Regions from separate parts of the Agathobacter sp. genome, predicted to be linked through region 1. Evidence: a T-box and tRNA genes for the amino acid it is inferred to sense, from the RefSeq annotation. Region 1 holds a T-box; the other holds one or more tRNA genes.
What was found. A T-box is a leader RNA that pairs with one kind of tRNA and senses whether it is charged. The one in region 1 lies ahead of tyrS (tyrosine--tRNA ligase), so its partner is inferred to be a tRNA-Tyr.
Positions count from the first base shown of each region.

Region 2: it encodes a tRNA-Tyr, which carries the amino acid that the T-box ahead of tyrS (tyrosine--tRNA ligase) is inferred to sense. The anticodon was not compared.

Region 1 covers NZ_CDRTEH010000022.1:8,069-17,604, reverse strand. Annotated here, with positions in the region: gene ACW6PM_RS12425 (DUF5684 domain-containing protein) at 56-1,042, opposite strand; T-box leader at 1,215-1,536, shown strand; gene tyrS (tyrosine--tRNA ligase) at 1,596-2,822, shown strand; gene ACW6PM_RS12415 (hypothetical protein) at 2,874-3,941, opposite strand; gene ACW6PM_RS12410 (hypothetical protein) at 3,960-4,454, opposite strand; gene ACW6PM_RS12405 (sensor histidine kinase) at 4,491-5,777, opposite strand; gene ACW6PM_RS12400 (LytR/AlgR family response regulator transcription factor) at 5,770-6,501, opposite strand; gene ACW6PM_RS12395 (ABC transporter substrate-binding protein) at 6,689-7,693, shown strand; gene ACW6PM_RS12390 (ABC transporter permease) at 7,732-8,694, shown strand; gene ACW6PM_RS12385 (ABC transporter ATP-binding protein) at 8,695-9,489, shown strand.
Region 2 covers NZ_CDRTEH010000004.1:70,953-80,488, reverse strand. Annotated here, with positions in the region: gene tilS (tRNA lysidine(34) synthetase TilS) at 1-1,176, shown strand, start outside; gene hpt (hypoxanthine phosphoribosyltransferase) at 1,154-1,699, shown strand; gene ftsH (ATP-dependent zinc metalloprotease FtsH) at 1,735-3,564, shown strand; tRNA gene ACW6PM_RS05790 (tRNA-Tyr) at 3,870-3,951, shown strand; gene ACW6PM_RS05785 (hypothetical protein) at 4,021-6,156, opposite strand; gene ACW6PM_RS05780 (LacI family DNA-binding transcriptional regulator) at 6,187-7,200, opposite strand; gene malQ (4-alpha-glucanotransferase) at 7,456-8,958, shown strand; gene ACW6PM_RS05770 (extracellular solute-binding protein) at 9,034-9,536, shown strand, end outside.

The DNA of each region.
Region 1 (9,536 bases):
AATTTGTACTATAACATTTATTTATGGTTTTTATTCATGCGATTTATTCTTATTATTATTCGTAATCTTTGTTGCTGTACTCATCATTCCATGACTGCTGTTGTGATGTACCGTAGGAATTTTGAGCATCCCCGCCCTGGGCTGTGCCATACGGATTCTGGCCATACTGCTGATTTGCTCCGTTTCCGTACATGTTCTGACCGTACTGCTGATTTGCTCCGTTTCCGTACATGTTCTGGCCGTACTGCTGATTTGCTCCGTTTCCGTACATGTTCTGGCCGTACTGCTGGTTTGCTCCGTTTCCGTACATGTTCTGGCCGTACTGCTGGTTTGCTCCGTTTCCGTACATGTTCTGGCCATACTGCTGATTTGCGCCATTTCCGTACATGTTCTGGCCGTACTGCTGGTTTGCTCCGTTTCCGTACATGTTCTGACCATACTGCTGACCGTATCCGTTTGAACCGTATGGGTTATAGTAGTTATTATTACTATTGTATCCATCTCCCACATAAACAATGTTTTTGTTGAAGGCAATAATACAGACAAAAATCACATTGAGGAATATAAGTCCGCAGGCAAATCCTGCTCCCTTGCCAAACGCATGTGACAGTCCGACACAGCAGAGGATATTCATAACCGCTGCCGCAATCATTGCTGCAATAATCAGAATAACTGCAAATATCAGCATGCCCATGTGATTTCCGATGCTGCTTCCACCATATCCATAGGTAGAATCATAATACGATCCCATATAACCGGATGTCATAACAGAAAGTCCTGATGCAATAATCTCATAAAACAATAAAATACATCCTGCTATACTTGCGATACATGCCACAAGATATCCCCAGAACAGCTTCTTTTTCCCTGCAATCTTGAATTTTACATATGAGCTGTAAAACGGTACAATAGCCGCCCAGCCGGGCTCCCCTGCCTTTGCATACATGATCCATGATGCAATAATTGTCAGTACTATAACTGCCAGATTGATAAACGACTCAAAGCCGTCAATCATATTCATAATAGTATAATATGTGCTCATTTTTTCTCCCTTTCATAACCAAAGTTTGTTTGTTATTCAAAGTATACATCACCATAGGTCAGAGTGCAATATTTAAAAAGCTTTTCATACTTTTCTTACACTGCTTTTTGCACCCTTGACAAATCCCTTCCCAAACGGCTATAATATCGTCAATTGAAGCACAATTACATTTCAACAGGCTTTGATGGGAACAAGTACGTTTCTGCTATACTTACAGAGAGCTGCCGGCAGGTGAGAGGCGCAAGGAAAACAGATTTGGAATACATCCCGGAGCTTTGCACCGAACGTCATACCGGATGGTTATATCACCGGTTCGATTAATAAGCTGCAACGTATTGGCACACGTTATAGTGCCGGAGTGTTAGCAGAATCGGCTATTTTCACTATATATATCGAATATATGTCGAATAATGTGTGACAACTCACGGAGGCATTCCTGTGCGAGCAGGATGCAAATTAAGGTGGTAACGCGAGAAATCCCCCTCGTCCTTAAATGGATGATGGGGATATTTTATTTTTTAGAATACAAATTCAACTTATCAGGAGGAAAATCATGACAATTTATGACGAATTAGTTGCCCGCGGTCTTATCGCGCAGGTAACAGACGAAAAAGAAATCAAAGAGCTTATAAACAACGGAAAGGCTACCTTCTACATCGGCTTTGATCCTACAGCAGACAGCCTTCACGTTGGACACTTCATGGCTCTTTGCCTTATGAAGAGACTTCAGATGGCAGGAAACAAGCCTATCGTGCTTATCGGTGGAGGTACAGCACAGATCGGTGATCCATCAGGACGTACAGATATGCGCCAGATGATGACAACAGAGACTATCAACCACAACGTAGAGTGCTTCAAGAAACAGATGAGCCGCTTCATCGACTTTGGCGAGGGAAAGGCTATCATGGTAAACAACGCTGACTGGCTGATGGACTTAAATTACGTGGACGTGCTCCGCGAGGTTGGTGCTCATTTCTCAGTAAACCGTATGCTTACAGCTGAGTGCTACAAGCAGCGTATGGAAAAGGGTCTTTCCTTCCTTGAGTTCAACTACATGATCATGCAGAGCTACGATTTCTACACACTTTTCCAGAAATACGGCTGCAACATGGAGTTCGGTGGAGACGACCAGTGGAGCAATATGCTCGGTGGAACAGAGCTCATCAGACGTAAGCTCGGAAAAGATGCATACGCTATGACAATCAACCTGCTCCTAAACTCTGAGGGCAAGAAAATGGGCAAGACACAGTCAGGTGCAGTATGGCTTGATCCTAACAAGACAACACCTTTCGAGTTCTTCCAGTACTGGAGAAACGTTTCTGATGCCGATGTCCTTAAATGTATCAGAATGCTCACCTTCCTTCCTCTCGAGGAGATTGACAAGATGGAAAGCTGGGAGGGCGCACAGCTCAATGAAGCTAAGGAAATCCTGGCATTCGAGCTCACAAAGCTTGTTCACGGTGAAGAGGAAGCCACAAAGGCTAAAGAGGCAAGCCATGCTCTTTTCGCAGGCGGCGCCAACAACGCAAATATGCCTACCATTACCGTTACAGCTGAGGACTTCCCTGAAGGAGATCTTGATATCATCTCTGTTCTAGTAAAAGCAGGTCTTTGCGATTCAAGAGGAGACGGCCGCAGAAATATCCAACAGGGCGGTGTTTCCGTTGCAGACGAGAAGGTAACTGATATCTCTACAAAATACACTCTCGACGATTTCAAGGGCGAGGGACTTATTATCAGACGTGGTAAAAAGAAATTTGCCAAGGTTATAGCTGAATAGACAGAGAATCCCCGGTAGTAACTACCGGGGATTTTTACTTTCAGCCATATTTTATTTTGAAAATTCATTTGCAGGAAATTCATATGGCACAAATTTACTGCTACATGTAACCGTGTAATCAGCTTCCCCCGAAACAGTTTTTTGTTCTGTGCCAACACCATCTCCACAAATCCAGTATGAACCATCATTTTTTTCTATTACGGTATTCATCATTTCGGCAGGATATTCCCCATCAAACCCGGAAAGGCTGTACTTGTCCGAATTATATTGTAATCTGCCGGTCCATACCATTATTACATCAGATGCAACCTTAGTCGGTGTCTTTACGACAAGACTGTCTGCTATTCCACAGTTGTCAGCCGGATTGTATCCCCAGGTCCATACTGTCCCATCATTTAACAGTGCCGCATGAAATATACCACCTGTTACCAAAACAGCATTATCAAGGATTTTTTCCGGCTTCTTTATAAATGACACCGCATAATTCTCAAATGTCATGCTCTCATATGTAGTGCCCCAGGTCCATACAGAACCATCATTTTTGATAGCAATAATGTCAAACTTACCGCACCTTGCATATCTCACATCTTCCATGATAAGATACGGTGTATCCACATAATAATTATTATCAAAAAGCTTCGCTGTCTTATCATAGCCATATCTCTTACTGAATTCCTCAGTACCTTTTCCTGCATGTCCAAATGCATATAGCTTATTATCCTTTGTAAGATAAATCGCAAAACCTTCTCTGGAATAATCTACATGCACAATATTTTCTGCAATTTTTACCTTTTCATTATGTACATCATAGTCACGCGTTCCCTGTGCAAGCTGTCCCCAGTCATTGTTTCCACATCCCCACAAAACATTGTTTTCATCTATGGTGTACAGATTTCCCGGATCACCTGTATTTGTAATATAATGATCTGAAATGTTGATGGAAATATCCATAATTTTTTCCACACCGTTCGCATCATTTTGCTCTGTTCCCACAGCAGACTTATTACTGTTCCCCAGCTTATCATTACTGTTAAAATACATATCGCAGATGACTGCGATAATGCATAAAACCACAAGAAAGGTTACTATATTTTTCTGAACATTTTTATTCTTTAACATAATATTCCCCGTACTAAATTAACCTTTACTATTTTTAAGAACATCTTCAATAGCATCGAATGCTTTTTTTGCGAAATTAATTTTATTATCAGATATCAGTTCACCGTCTTCCGAAATCTTTATCTCTGCTATAATCAGATCGTTATCCTCGGTTTTTTCTGTACCACCACCTATATTCGTCCATACAATATCTATATCACTTGAATCCACATTACCTTGTGTTTCTACCTCATACCGTACTCCATCAAAAAATGCTGCTTCCGATTCTGCACTTACAATTAGTGCATTATTAAGCTGATATACAACAACCGAATTATAGCCCTCCTTAGAACTCGCTAACACAACCTCACTCTCTATCGAGTTCTGAGTATATTTTTTGCTATTTTCTGCATTCTGTTTATAAAAAAATATCACACTTTCCAAAATCGCCAGTACTACAATGGTTATAATAATTACTTTTTTATTCATCATATAATAAATATAGTTGATATTATGACCATCTCTCTTCTCCATGTAAAAAATACGGTTTTAGATGTAATTTTTTCCACTTTAATATAGTAATATCTGTACCTTAAACATATTATTATCCGTTGAAATATTCATTACCCCATTATATTTACTGACAGCATTTTTTACAGAACATAAGCCCATTCCATGATTTTCTTTATCTGCTTTTGTTGTGACCGGATTTCCATTAGTATCCTTTTTTATGTCTCCTGAAAACGGATTAGAAATCCTGATAAGCAGGCCTTTCTTTCTGTATACCAGATCTACATTAACCTCTCTTTTACTAACATCATCAAGTTTGCAGACTGCTTCAATTGAATTATCAAGACAATTGCCAAGTATTACACAAATATCCGCATCATTAAATTTAAGTTTCTGTGGAATTTCAATACGTAAATTCAGCTTTATGTCTGATTTCTCCATAACAGATTTTTTGTAATTTAAAAGAGTATCAACTACTATATTTCCGGTATTAATTTCTGAATTATTTTTCAGATAATTCTCTCCATTTAATATGTCATCAATATAGTCTATTGCACCTTCAAACTCTTTTCGCACCGCGTACTCTCTTATACACATTAAATGATTTTCAATGTCATGCTTGAGCTTTCTGATATTTAAATTTGCCACTTCCCGCTCCTGAAGCTGCTCTTTACACAATTCTATTTCTTTATCAAAAATTGCCTGTTGTTTCTTTAACTCCAGCTTCTCCGCCAATTCCTCATATATCTTAAATATCATAAAATTTAACACTAAGATTATTCCTGATGAAATCAGACAAAAAACAGCAGCATTTTTATCATCTGATTTTTCGCAAAGCATAAAAAGAGTATTCAAAATAAAAATACTTCCCATAGGTATAGAAAACAACATACACCAATATGAAAATGGAATTTTCCTCTTCAAGCTGCTGTGTTTCAATGCTTTCAACACTCTTAATATGGTAAGCAATACGAGTTTTGATATGAGTGAACCAGCTATCTGATATTGTGTATATCTTATATCTAAAAAAATAAATACCAGACCAACAACAACCTCTGATATCATCCCCAGTAAATTGATAATTACTACGCATACTATTTTTTTAATTATGCTTCCATAATAAAGCAGTATACAAAAAAACAGGCTTGTAGCGATTTCTAATATAAGAAGCAAAAATGGCTGTGCAATATACTCAGTCCCGCAAATATCCACCGCTAAAAATACTATCCAGACAATCAATGAAAATGAAAAAGGCAAATCTTTTTTTACAAAGAATATCCCCATTGCCTCTTTTATTATCACCAAAAATAAACTTGTTGAAATCAAATAAAATAATATTTCATTCATCTAAAAAATCTCCCACAAGCAGATTATTATATTGTTCCCTGATCTTTTTTTGCCGGTCTTCACTGATCTGTAAAACCGTACCATCACGCAAAGTAACATGAGAGAAGCTTATCTTACATATAAATCTGTAATTTACCAGATATGACTGGTGAATTCTCAGAAACGGAATTTTACTATCGCCTAATTGTTTCTCAACATAATTAAGCTTTCCATAAAATTTATCTTTTCCGTCCATATGTATTATATTGATAAGTCTTCCTGAGCTTTCAAAATATGAGATGTTATTTATCGGTATCTTACAATCCGCTTTATTAAAACGATATTCAAAATATGTTTCATCATTAAGTATCCGCTCGTAGGCTTTATTAAAATACACTTCAAAAATATAATCATCCACCGGTTTTTTTATAAACCTAAATGGCTCTACTTCAAACAACTCAATAAAATAATTGTCATATGCGGAAATGTATATCAAAATTGCATCCGCATCATTTTCCCTGATTTTTCGCGCAACTTCTATACCATTAATCCTGACCATTTCAATATCCAGATATAACAGCTCATATTTATTTTTCCCGAATGCTATATCGTCCCATAACTCACTTCCGTCAGAAAAAACTTCTATATTCATTTTTATCATCTGCTTTTTAGAAATCTGTAAAAGCATTGCTTCTATTTTTGACGCAAAGACTAAATCATCATCACATATCGCTATATTTATCAAAGTGTTTTCTTCCTTTACTGTTTTGTTGATGCTATGTTTATTTTCAATTATAGCCTATTATCCATCATTTATATATATTAAACCCTACTTTTTCCTCATCTTCCCTTGACTTCTTATTAATAAGTTAATATAATTTATCTAATTGATACATCAACGCTTTAAAGCGCTGACAAAAGGAGGAATTATCATGAAAAAGAGATCTAAAATTTTAGCTTCACTTGTTCTTGCAGGAACAATGGTACTTGGACTTGCCGGATGTGGAGATTCCGGTTCAGCAAACGGTGGCACACAGTCAGGTAAGAAATCCGGTGCCAAATATCAGATAGGTATCTGCCAGCTCGTACAGCACGAGGCTCTCGATGCCGCTACAAAGGGCTTTGAGGACGCATTAAAGGACAAGCTCGGAGACGATGTATCCTTTGACGAGCAGAATGCCGCAGGAGATGCATCTACATGCTCTACAATCTGCACCAAGTTCGTCACAAACGACTATGACCTTATCCTTGGAAATGCTACAGCAGCTCTTCAGGCCGCTTCAGCAGCTACAGACTCTATTCCGATTCTCGGAACATCTATCACAGACTACGCTACAGCTCTTGATATGTCAGACTGGTCAGGCACTACAGGAAAGAATATTTCAGGTACTACAGACCTCGCTCCACTCGATGAGCAGGCTAAATGCATCAAGGAGCTCTTCCCGGATGCAAAGAACATCGGTATCATCTACTGCTCATCTGAGCCAAACAGTATCTACCAGTCAACAACTATTACCAAATACCTTGAGGACGAGGGATACACTGTAAAAGAGTACACATTCTCTGATTCAAACGATGTTGCTGCAGTAACACAGAGCGCATGTGATGCATCTGATGCAATCTACATCCCAACTGACAACACAGCAGCTTCATGTACAGAGGCTATCAACAATGTAGCTTCACAGGCTAAGACACCTATCTTCGCAGGCGAGGAAGGAATCGCTAAGGGCTGTGGTGTTGCTACACTTTCTATCAGCTACTATGACCTTGGATACACAACAGGTGAGATGGCTTACGATATCCTTGTAAACGGTACAGACATCAAAACTATGGAGGTTAAAACAGCTCCTAAGTTCACTAAGGAGTACCTCCCGGATCGCGCCAAGGAGCTTGGAATCACAGTTCCTGACGGCTATGAGGAAATCTCAGCTGAATAAACAGCTGCACTATGGAGGTATTTAATAAAATGATTCTAATGAATTATTTTGCAACCTTAAATCCGGTTGCATTCACCAATGCCCTTCCGGGCAATATAGCCCAGGGTCTGATATGGGGTATCATGGCACTAGGTGTTTACATCACCTTCAGACTGCTGGACTTCGCAGATCTGACGGTTGATGGCTCATTTGCAACAGGTGGTGCCGTAACCGTTATGATGACGATTAACGGCTACAATATCTGGGTTTCACTGCTTTGCGCATGTATTGCCGGTCTGCTCGCAGGACTTTGCACAGGTCTCTTACATACAAAGCTCGGCATTCCTCCGATTCTGGCAGGAATCCTTACACAGATAGCGCTCTACTCTATCAACTTAAATATCATGCAGCGTCACGCCAACCAGGCACTTAGCGCAGATAAATATAATCTGGTGCTTTCATCACGAAACCTGACACATGCGATAATTGTCGGTGTGATTTTCTCGGTTGTTATTATCGCGGTGCTTTACTGGTATTTCGGAACAGAGCAGGGCTCTGCTATCCGTGCCACAGGCTGCAACCCTGCAATGAGCAAGGCTCAGGGTATCAACATCGACAACATGAAGCTCATCGGTCTTGCGCTTTCAAATGCAATTGTAGCGCTCTCAGGCGGCCTGCTTTCACAGTACTCAGGCTTTTCCGATGTAAACATGGGCCGTGGTGGAATCGTCATCGGTCTTGCCGCAGTTATCATCGGTGAGGTGCTCGGCGATGCAATCCTCGGAAAGCACATGAATTTCATGGGAAGACTTATCTTTGTCATATTTGGTGGAATTGTTTACTACATTGTAATCGGAATCGTTCTGTGGCTGCAGATGCCAAGTGATGACTTAAAGCTCTTCACTGCAATCATCGTGGCAATTTTCCTTGCGGTGCCTTACCTGAAGGGCAAGAGCAAGGCCTCCTTCAAAAAGGCCGGCAAGCGCTCTGCCGCAGCACTTAATGCAAAGGAGGGCAAATAAATGCTAGAGATTAGAAACGTACATAAAACCTTCAATCCGGGCACAATCAATGAAAAGCATGCCCTAAATGGTGTAAACCTGAAGCTTGAGGAGGGTGATTTCGTCACTGTTATCGGTGGAAACGGCGCCGGTAAATCGACCATGCTCAATGCCGTTGCCGGCACATGGCCTGTTGACGAGGGCTCAATTCTCATCGACGGGGTGGATGTCACAGGACTCCCTGAGTTCAAGCGTGCATCATTTCTGGGACGTGTGTTCCAGGATCCAATGACAGGAACTACCGCAACCATGCAGATTGATGAAAACCTCGCACTTGCAGCGCGCCGCGGAAAGCGCCGTGGTCTTGGCTGGGGTATCACAAAGGCTGAAAAAGAGCGTTTCCACGAGCTTTTAAAGGAGCTTGACCTGGGACTCGAGGATCGAATGACCTCAAAGGTTGGTCTGCTCTCAGGTGGACAGCGTCAGGCTGTTACACTGCTCATGGCTTCACTCCAGAAGCCGAAGGTGTTGCTTTTGGATGAGCACACCGCTGCTCTCGACCCTAAGACAGCCGCAAAGGTACTCGCTCTCACAGACAAAATCATCAAGGACAACAGCCTGACAGCCATGATGGTCACACACAACATGCGTGATGCCATCGCTCACGGCAACAGACTTATCATGATGAATAACGGACAGGTTGTCCTTAATATCTCAGGCGAGGAAAAGAAAAACCTCACTGTGGAGGATCTGCTCATGAAGTTTGAGGAGGTTTCCGGCGAGGAATTTGCTTCTGATAAGGCTTTGCTTGGATAGACATATCTATATAATAAAAAAAATTTGCAGCTCGTGTGGAGCTGCAA
Region 2 (9,536 bases), on a different contig from region 1:
CGCTATGAGACATTTGAAGAGGAAGCTGGCAGATATCCTTGCGAACCGGGCTGTGCATCAGACAAAAAGCAGGATAACAGCAGGCAGGTCGTCGTTGCAGTTGCGCACCATATGGAGGACAACGCGGAGACAGTCCTTTTTCAGATGCTGCGCGGAAGCGGAGCGAAGGGACTCGCCGGCATGCATCCGGTTTCCGTGAAGAATGGTGTCACCTATATCAGGCCGCTTTTATCGGCAACACGCGCACAGATAGAGGAATATCTGAGGGAAAAAGGACAGGCTTTTGTCACCGATGCCACAAACACTGACACAGCCTACTCCAGAAATAAGCTGCGCCATGATGTGTTTCCGCTGCTTTTGCAGATTAATGACAGGGCTATAGAGCATATCAATGAGAGTGCAGGACAGCTTGCGGTGATGAATGATTTTTACGAGGAGCAGCTAAAGGAGGCGTGCGACAGCATGGTTTCTAAAAAAGAAGACAGGGTGATACTTGAAATCAGCCGCTTTGAGAGTCTGCATCCGGCATTAAAAAGCGGAGTAGCGCGCGAGTGTATACATTTAGCGTCAGGGCGGCTCAAGGACATCACGAGCACGCATATCGGTGCGCTTGTAAAGCTTGCAGGGCAGCAGTCGGGCAGAAAAATCAATCTGCCGTATGGAATTATTGCGGAAAAATCATTTGGCGAGGTGATACTCTACGCCGGAAAGTGTGACGATGAAAAAGAAGAAATTCACGTTACAGCAAAGGAGCTTGAGGCACTAAGTGCCACGGGAGAGAAAAAAACCATCAGACTTTCGGCAGATGGCTCATATGTCACGCTTTGTATACAGGATTTTAATGGTAAAATGGACGAAATTCCCAAAAAACCATATACGAAATGGTTTGATTATGATAAGATGAAGAAAGGCTTTGAAATCAGAACGAGAAAAGCCGGTGACTATATAATTGTGGATGACGAGGGCCATCACAAGAAGCTGAAGCAGGTGTTTACAGGTGATAAAATCCCTGCACAGCAGAGAGCAGGACTGTGGCTCATAGCCCATGAATCACTGGTGCATGCCATTATCGGATACAGATCCGGCTGCAGCGCACTTGTTACACCACAGACAGGAAAAGTACTTAAGATCACATTTTACGGAGGAGAACAAAATGGATTTTTCAAAAAAATATGATATTTCGGTTTACCTGACAGAGGAGCAGCTCAATAAGCGTATCGCAGAGATTGGAGCGCAAATCACAGAAAAATACAGGGGACAGTCAGTATATCTCATTTGCATACTCAAGGGCTCAATATTCTTTACCACTGAGCTTGCAAAGAGAATTGATTTGCCTATGACTATGGATTTCATGTCGGTATCCAGCTATGGCTCAGGCACAGAGTCATCGGGCGATGTCAAGATTAAAAAGGACCTTGAGCATTCTATCGAGGGAGAGAATGTCATCATCATAGAAGACATCATCGATTCGGGAAATACTCTTAGCAGGCTTTCAAAGCTCCTTGCCAAAAGAAACCCGAAGAGTCTCACAATCTGTACACTTCTGGACAAGCCTGAGCGCCGTGTGGTTGATGATGTAAATGTAGACTACGTGGGCTTTGTGATTCCTGATAAGTTTGTGGTAGGCTATGGCCTTGACTATGATCAGAGGTTCAGAAATCTGCCTTACATCGGCTTCGTCGAGGGCGAAATAAAATAAAAAGGAGAAGTAAATTGAATAAACAAAAAAGCGGTATGCGCGGAATAGGCGTATACATTATCATTGTATTTGCAGTAATCTGCATCTGGTACTGGCTGAGCGCCGGGGCTACATCAAACTCTTACACACAGAGTCAGTTCGAGAAGGATCTTGACAAGAATCAGGTGAAGAGCGTAAAGGTAGTGCAAAACAGGGAGATACCGACAGGAAGTCTGGAGGTGAAGTTCAAGGATGGCACATCAAAGGTGCTTTATGTATCAGATGTAAATAATATCGAAAAGACCATGACAAAAGCAGGGTACACCGACTATACAGTTGCGGATGTTCCGGCTGAGAGCTGGATTATGACACTGCTTCCGTATCTTTTGGTATTCGGAGCCATGTTCATACTCTTTGCAGTGATGAACAACAACGCAGCAGCACAGGGCGGCGGTGGCAAGATGATGAACTTCGGCAAGAACCGTGCGAAGCTCACCACACAGGAGGAAAACCATATCAAGTTTTCCGATGTAGCAGGCTTAAAGGAGGAAAAGGAGGAGATTGCAGAGATAGTTGATTTCCTTCGTGATCCGGGAAAATACACCAGACTTGGAGCAAGAATCCCAAAGGGTGTCCTTCTTGTAGGACCTCCGGGAACAGGTAAGACTCTCCTTGCCAAGGCAGTAGCCGGAGAGGCAGGGGTACCGTTTTTCACCATTTCAGGATCTGATTTCGTGGAGATGTTCGTCGGAGTCGGAGCATCACGAGTGAGAGATTTGTTTGAGGATGCCAAGAAAAATGCGCCTTGTATCGTATTTATCGATGAGATTGATGCAGTAGCCAGACGACGTGGCACAGGAATGGGCGGCGGACACGACGAGCGTGAGCAGACATTGAACCAGATGCTTGTCGAGATGGATGGTTTTGGTGTCAATGAGGGCATTATCGTCATGGCAGCCACAAACCGTGTGGATATACTTGACCCTGCTATCATGCGTCCGGGACGTTTCGACAGAAAGGTTGTAGTAGGCAGACCGGATGTGGGCGGCAGAGAAGAAATTTTAGGTGTCCATGCCAAGAAAAAACCTCTTGCAGAGGATGTAGACTTAAAGCAGATTGCACAGACTACAGCAGGCTTCACAGGTGCAGACCTTGAGAATCTGATGAATGAGGCGGCAATCCGTGCAGCGGGCGAAAACAGAGAATATATCACACAGGATGATATCAGAAAATCCTTCGTCAAGGTTGGTATCGGAGCTGAGAAGAAGAGCCGTATCATCTCTGATAAGGAGAAGCGCATCACAGCCTACCACGAGGCAGGACATGCAATTCTTTTCCATCTGCTTCCGGACGTAGGACCTGTATACACAGTTTCAATCATCCCTACAGGAGCAGGCGCAGCAGGCTACACCATGCCTCTGCCTGAGAAGGATGAGATGTTCAACACAAAGGGTCGTATGCTTCAGGAAATCGTAGTGGATTTAGGCGGCCGTGTCGCAGAGGAGCTTGTATTTGATGATATCACCACAGGTGCATCACAGGATATCAAGCAGGCCACAAAGCTTGCTCGTGAGATGGTTACCAGATACGGTATGTCAGACAATATCGGCCTTATCTGCTATGCAGATGATGAGGAGGAGGTCTTCATCGGACGTGACCTCGCACATGCAAAGAACTACAGCGAGAGCATAGCATCGGCAATCGATGTTGAGGTAAAGCGTATCATCGACGAGTCATACGACAAGGCAAAGAGCATGATAGCAGAGTACAGAGGTGTGCTTGACAGATGTGCAGCACTTCTTCTTGAGAAGGAGAAGATCACAAGAGATGAGTTTGAAGCACTGTTTGATGAGGACAGCAAAACAGAAGTTGGACATAATATTTAAAAAATAGTCATACTTTTGTGCATAATGACTATATGAAAAATATTAAATAAGACTAAAGTACTATACAAATTGCATAAAAACAAACCTTGATTTTTATGCAATTTGTGAACACTTATCGTTATAACCGTGATATTATAATAACCGTAAAAACCCCCCAATACATTATATAGTTTTTGCTATACCCCATAGTAAAAATACCTTCTCCTAAAAGGCAGCCGAACGTAGGCTGTCTTTTTTATTAAAAAATATGCTTGCATAATCACATCTGTTGTGATAAACTATGCAAGTATCGTAATTGAATACATGGGCAGATTCCCGAGTGGCCAAAGGGGACAGACTGTAAATCTGCTGCAACTTGCTTCGATGGTTCGAATCCATCTCTGCCCATTAAAAAACCTCAAGTCGTATGACTTGAGGTTTTTTGCGTTATTTTTTGTGTTATTCCGATATTATCATTTAATCGGCCTGTGCTCCGCTGGCGGTAAGCACAGACTCCCATGCCATCGTATCAGGCCAGCCCTTTGTATCAAAGCCATCGCGGATACATCTGCTGTAGTAGTCGAGCTTGCTTCGTATTGGTGAGCTGTCTGTGAATCTGGCATCATCATAAATGCCGTTAATATGATCATCTATCGCGGTTCCGAATATTTCAGAGCGGTCCTCTGTCGCAAAGGTCATGCCGTAGGAATCAATGAAATACCCTGATATGTGGTTTGATGGATCATCCGGATTGTAGTTTGCGTAGCTGTCATCGTAGGAGAAGCTGTCAGGGTTAAAGCTGTTCCATTTCTCCTCGGAGAACTCGCTTTTGTCATCATAGGTGTGTATGAATGTAAGTCTCTGGTCTATCAGATGGGAAATCTCGTGTCCTACAGTGTAGCTGAAATCCCAGCTGTAGTTGCAGTTTAGAACCATCACATTGTGGTTGTTTATTATATTTACGAATCCGCTTGGCTCGTTTATCATATCTGAGTGGTCTGATGAAATGTCACCGCACAGATAGATTCGCATGCCTCTTATGTCGCCATAACACAGCTGAGTGAAAAAGTCATCAGGGAAACAGCCAAGTATTTCCTCAAGCGCATCCAGAGCAGCGGACAGCTTATCCTTGTTTTTGAACTGATGGATATTGTAGTAATCAATCCTCTTTGGCACCTCAGGCCCGAAATATACGGAAAAGCCGTATTTTTGTTCAAGGGCAGTGACACGCGCGTTTATGGCGGATAAATCGCCCCAGTCATATGACGCGGTGTCAGGCACCAGAGTGACCTCGTCTCCATATGTATTGTAGTCTGAATCCTTCCCGGCTTCGTCCATAGCCTCTTTATTTTCATCGGTACTGTCACCGGTGTCTATGGCAGAATATGGGGATACATATGAGCCATCATCGCGCAAGGCCTGCAGCAGGGTATCACAGTCATTGTATGATGTGATTTTGGCTTTGGTGTCATTCTTGCCCTTGTCGAGTGACCAGATGAGTATTTCAGGGTTGCACTGCGCTGTGTACAAAAGCAGCATCACACAGTTTGCATCAGGCAGATATACCGAGTTGGCAGAGAAATAGGTCTGGGTATCGGCTGCTGCAGAATCAGATGAGCTGTCGTGTGTTTTGCCTGTGCTTCGTGCTGCTGGATTGTATGAAAATGATGAGCTGACACCGGTGGTGGGTGAATACTTATAGTAACTGATGCTGTCGCCTGAGATTAAATCCTGGCAGCGTATGAGCATGTCATTGTCCTTGGCGAGGGCTACATCCACCACATCTGGCAGTGAAAAGAAGCTGTCTTTTCCGTCGGATGCATGATAGTTCCATATATTGTTGGCGGTGTCTGCCTCAATTACAAAGCCCTTTGAGTCGACACATGACATGGAAAAGCTCTGTCCTTCGTAGGTTGAAAGCACTTTATTATCGTCTAGGCTTATATCTGAGACTACATATTTGTAGGTATCGGGCGAGACGCCTGACACCAGAGCATATTTTCCGTCAGATGAGGTAGCAATCTGTGAGACATCATAGTAATTACCGGGATTTGGTACATCGCCGGCATCAGGACCGGATGTATCGCCATTGCCCTCATAGTCCTCAGGGGTATATTTGCAGGTTTTGATTTCTTTTAAATCCTTATCATAGATGGTTGCTTTTTTAGCGGATGAATCGATGAGCCACAATTTATCACCCTTAATCAGATAGTCATCGCAGTTTGTTTTGTCGTGGGCGAGACTAGCGGTTATTTCGTTGGACCAGGGATTGTATACATCAAATGAATACTGGACGGATTGACCATCAGTCTCTATGATGGAATTATTGTAGCTGCCCTGCCCTACCATAAGGATATTATCGCCAAACTGTCTTATGTCATTGTACGGATGCCCTTCAAAGGCGACATTGTGCAGGATGGACAGGTTACTGCTTCCGGTAACGCTTGTGGTGTCATCCCAAAAAGCAGGTGATTTGTGCAGAATAGCCTGCTTTTGTGCGGGGCTCTTGAATAAATAAGAGACATCCGAAAAAGAGCAGGCTGTCAGAGAAATCGCGCTGCATAGCACCAGCGAATATGTAATTAAAATAGTTGCATGTTTGCGTTTGAACAATTTTGCCTCCTTTGAAGGTGGTATATACTGCTATTCGCTTGTGGTGTGTGCAGTGGAAACACGTGCAGTCGATTCCCTTTCAATCAGTCTCGGACGCAGCTGTGTGCGGCTGATTGGAATATGGTGAATGAGCGAATTCAATATAATATATGCACAGCGTCCCAGATCATTACACTCCTGTCTGACAGTGGTAAGAGGCGGGGTGAGGGCTGCAGCAAACTTGACATCGTCAAAGCCGACCACACTTATGTCGTTTGGCACATTGAAGCCGTGCAGCTGGCACTCAGAGATAACACCCTTTGCGATAGCATCACTGCCGCAGAGGATAGCCGTAGCGCCTGCCGCGATAAAATTGGAAACGTAGTACTGTGCAGTTTCCGGAATATAGTAGCCGTGACCCATGAGCTCCGGGTAGATTTCAAGACCGGCATCGCGCATGGAGTTTTCAAAGGCTTCCTGACGCTGATCTGAAACCAGGGAAAAAAGAGAACCGTTGATAAAGGCAATCTTTTTATGACCCAGATTGTGCAGATGCTTTACAGCCATGTCAATGCCCTCGTAGCTGTCGGTGCCTACATAGGCTACATTTGGATTGTTTTCTATATAGTTATCAAACAAAACAGTAGGCATTGTTGTATTTTTGAGCTGCTGCATCCACTCATCGTGCAGGGCAAAGCCTACCAGAAATGCGCCGCAATAGCCATTCTTTAATATATATGTATCATATTTTTCTTCTGCCTGCAGCTGAGGTGTGACAGGGATGATGTCCACGTCCCATTTGTGCTTGAAAGCATTCTGCTTGAAGCCAAGCACTACATCATATCCGAACTCATCGATAGACTCGTAGTTCATATTTTCAATGAACAGAGCCAGCTTGCGGTTTTCTACCTTTCTTGAGCGTTTGGTGCTGTAGCCCATCTCTACAGCAGTATCTAAAACGGTCTGGCGAAGCTCCTCGCTTATATCGCTGGCACCATTTAATCCTTTAGAAACAGTACTGATTGATACACCCAGCCGGGCGGCAATATCCTTAATAGTAGCCATAATAGTAGTCCTTTCTTATGTGATAATTAAATTATACAATTACTATCAGAAATAGGCAATATTTTCTGCAATAATTTTTTCGAAAAATATCTTTGAAATCGTGGTAATAACTACCAAAAAATGAATGTAAATTACGTGAAAAGTGGCAAAAATGAGTTTGGAATCACTAAAACAATTGACAAATACGACAATAGGAAATAAAATAGTCTCAGATACGAAAAAAATAGAAAATTTTTAGGAAAGAGGAATAGAAATTTGGAGGCCAGAGAAAATCTCAGAGGCTCCGGAATACTTCTTTCAATCTCGAGTCTGCCGTCACCATATGGTATAGGTACTCTTGGGAGAGAGGCATACAATTTTGTTGATCTCCTTGGTGATTTGAAACAGAAGTACTGGCAGGTTCTTCCGGTTGGTCCCACCATATTTGGCGATAGTCCATATCAGCCATCATCAGGCTGTGCGGGCAATATCTATTTTATAGATTTAGATAAGCTGGTAGATGAGGGATTGTTAGAGAGGGAAGAAATCCTGGGGTACAACTGGGGCACAGACGAATCAGAAATTGATTATGCAGCATTACATCAGAACAGATACAAGATTTTACAAAAAGCGTTTGAAAGATTTGACACAAATGCACAAGAGTTTCAGGACTTTGTAAAAAAACAGTCGGAGTGGCTTGAGCAATATGCACTGTTTATGACACTGAAAACCGACAATTTATACAAAAATTGGAGCGAGTGGCCAAGCGAGTATAGAAATCTGCAAACGGTTGCGCTTGAAAATTACCAAAAAAAGAATTATAATACAATTACTTTTTGGAAGTTCTGTCAATACAAATTCTTCGAACAATGGGAGGATTTGAAAAATTATGCTAACTCAAAAGGCATCTACATAATAGGTGATATCTCATTTTATGTAGGATATGACAGTGTAGATGTATGGTCAGAGAGACAGCTTTTTATGATGGGCGCAAACGATACACCGGAGTATGTTGCAGCGGCCGGTCCTGATAAGTATTCAGAGAGCGGTCAGGTGTGGGGCAATCCAATGTATGACTGGGATGCCATGAAGGAGGACAGCTTCTCATGGTGGAGAAAGCGGATGCGTGTATGCAGAGAGCTTTTTGATATTGTCAGGATTGATCATTTTGCAGGAATTGTAAAAGCATATGCGGTACCGTACGGACAGGACAAGAGCCTATCCGGCAAATGGTTCAAGGGACCGGGGCGCAGGCTTGTCAATGCGATCAACGAAGAGCTTGAGGGTGTTAATGTAGTGGCTGATGATTATACGTCAGCAAGCCTTTTACCGGGAGTTAAAAAGCTCCTTGCAAAATCGGGCTGGATGGGAACAAAGGTCATGATGTTTGCCTTTGATGGTGATCCGACCAATGAATATCTGCCACACAATTATACTGATTCACATGTAGTTGCATATATTGGCACACATGACAATGAGACGATAGTTGGTTCATTCAGTGACAAGACAGATTATGAGCTTGCTTATCTGTATGAGTATCTGAATATTGAAAATAAATCACAGGTTCCAAACGCTCTTATCAGGGAGCTGTATCACAGCACCGCAGAGCTGGCGATAGTCCAGATGCAGGATATATTAGAGCTTGGAAATGAGGCTAGGATGAATTATCCTTCGACAGTCGGACACAACTGGAGATGGCGCATGACAAGCAAGCCACACAGACTGGACAACGAAAAGATAGCCTGGATTAGAAACATTGCGGTGGTTTACCGCAGATAATTAATTTGATATAAGTTGCACGGCAATTTATATATATACTTTTTTACATTTTATATTCAAAAAGGAGAGGAAGATATGAAGAAGAAAGTATTAGCATCTTTACTTTGCGCATCTATGGTAGCAACAATGTTTGCAGGATGCGGAAGCAGCAATGGAAGCAATGGAACAGAGAAAGCCGACAAGAAGGACGGCGGTAAGGAGACCATTACAGTAATGGGACCTTCAGAGGATTTAGATGATGCAAAGGGTGCTTGGCTCAAGACAGAGTGCGAGGCATTTGCTAAAGCAAATCCTGATTTCAACATCGAGTTCAAGTATGTTACATCATCTGAGAGTGATGCAAAGGACGTTGTTACAAAGGATCCTAAGGCAGCAGCTGATGTTTACATGTTTGCAAACGATCAGATTGAGCAATTAGTTAAGGCTAATGCTCTTGCTAAGTTAGGTGGAGAGACAGCAGATTATGTTAAGACATCTAACTCAGAGGCTATGGCAGCAACTGTTACATATGATGGAGACATCTACGCAGTTCCTTATACATCAAACACATGGTTCATGTACTATGACAAGAGAGTTTT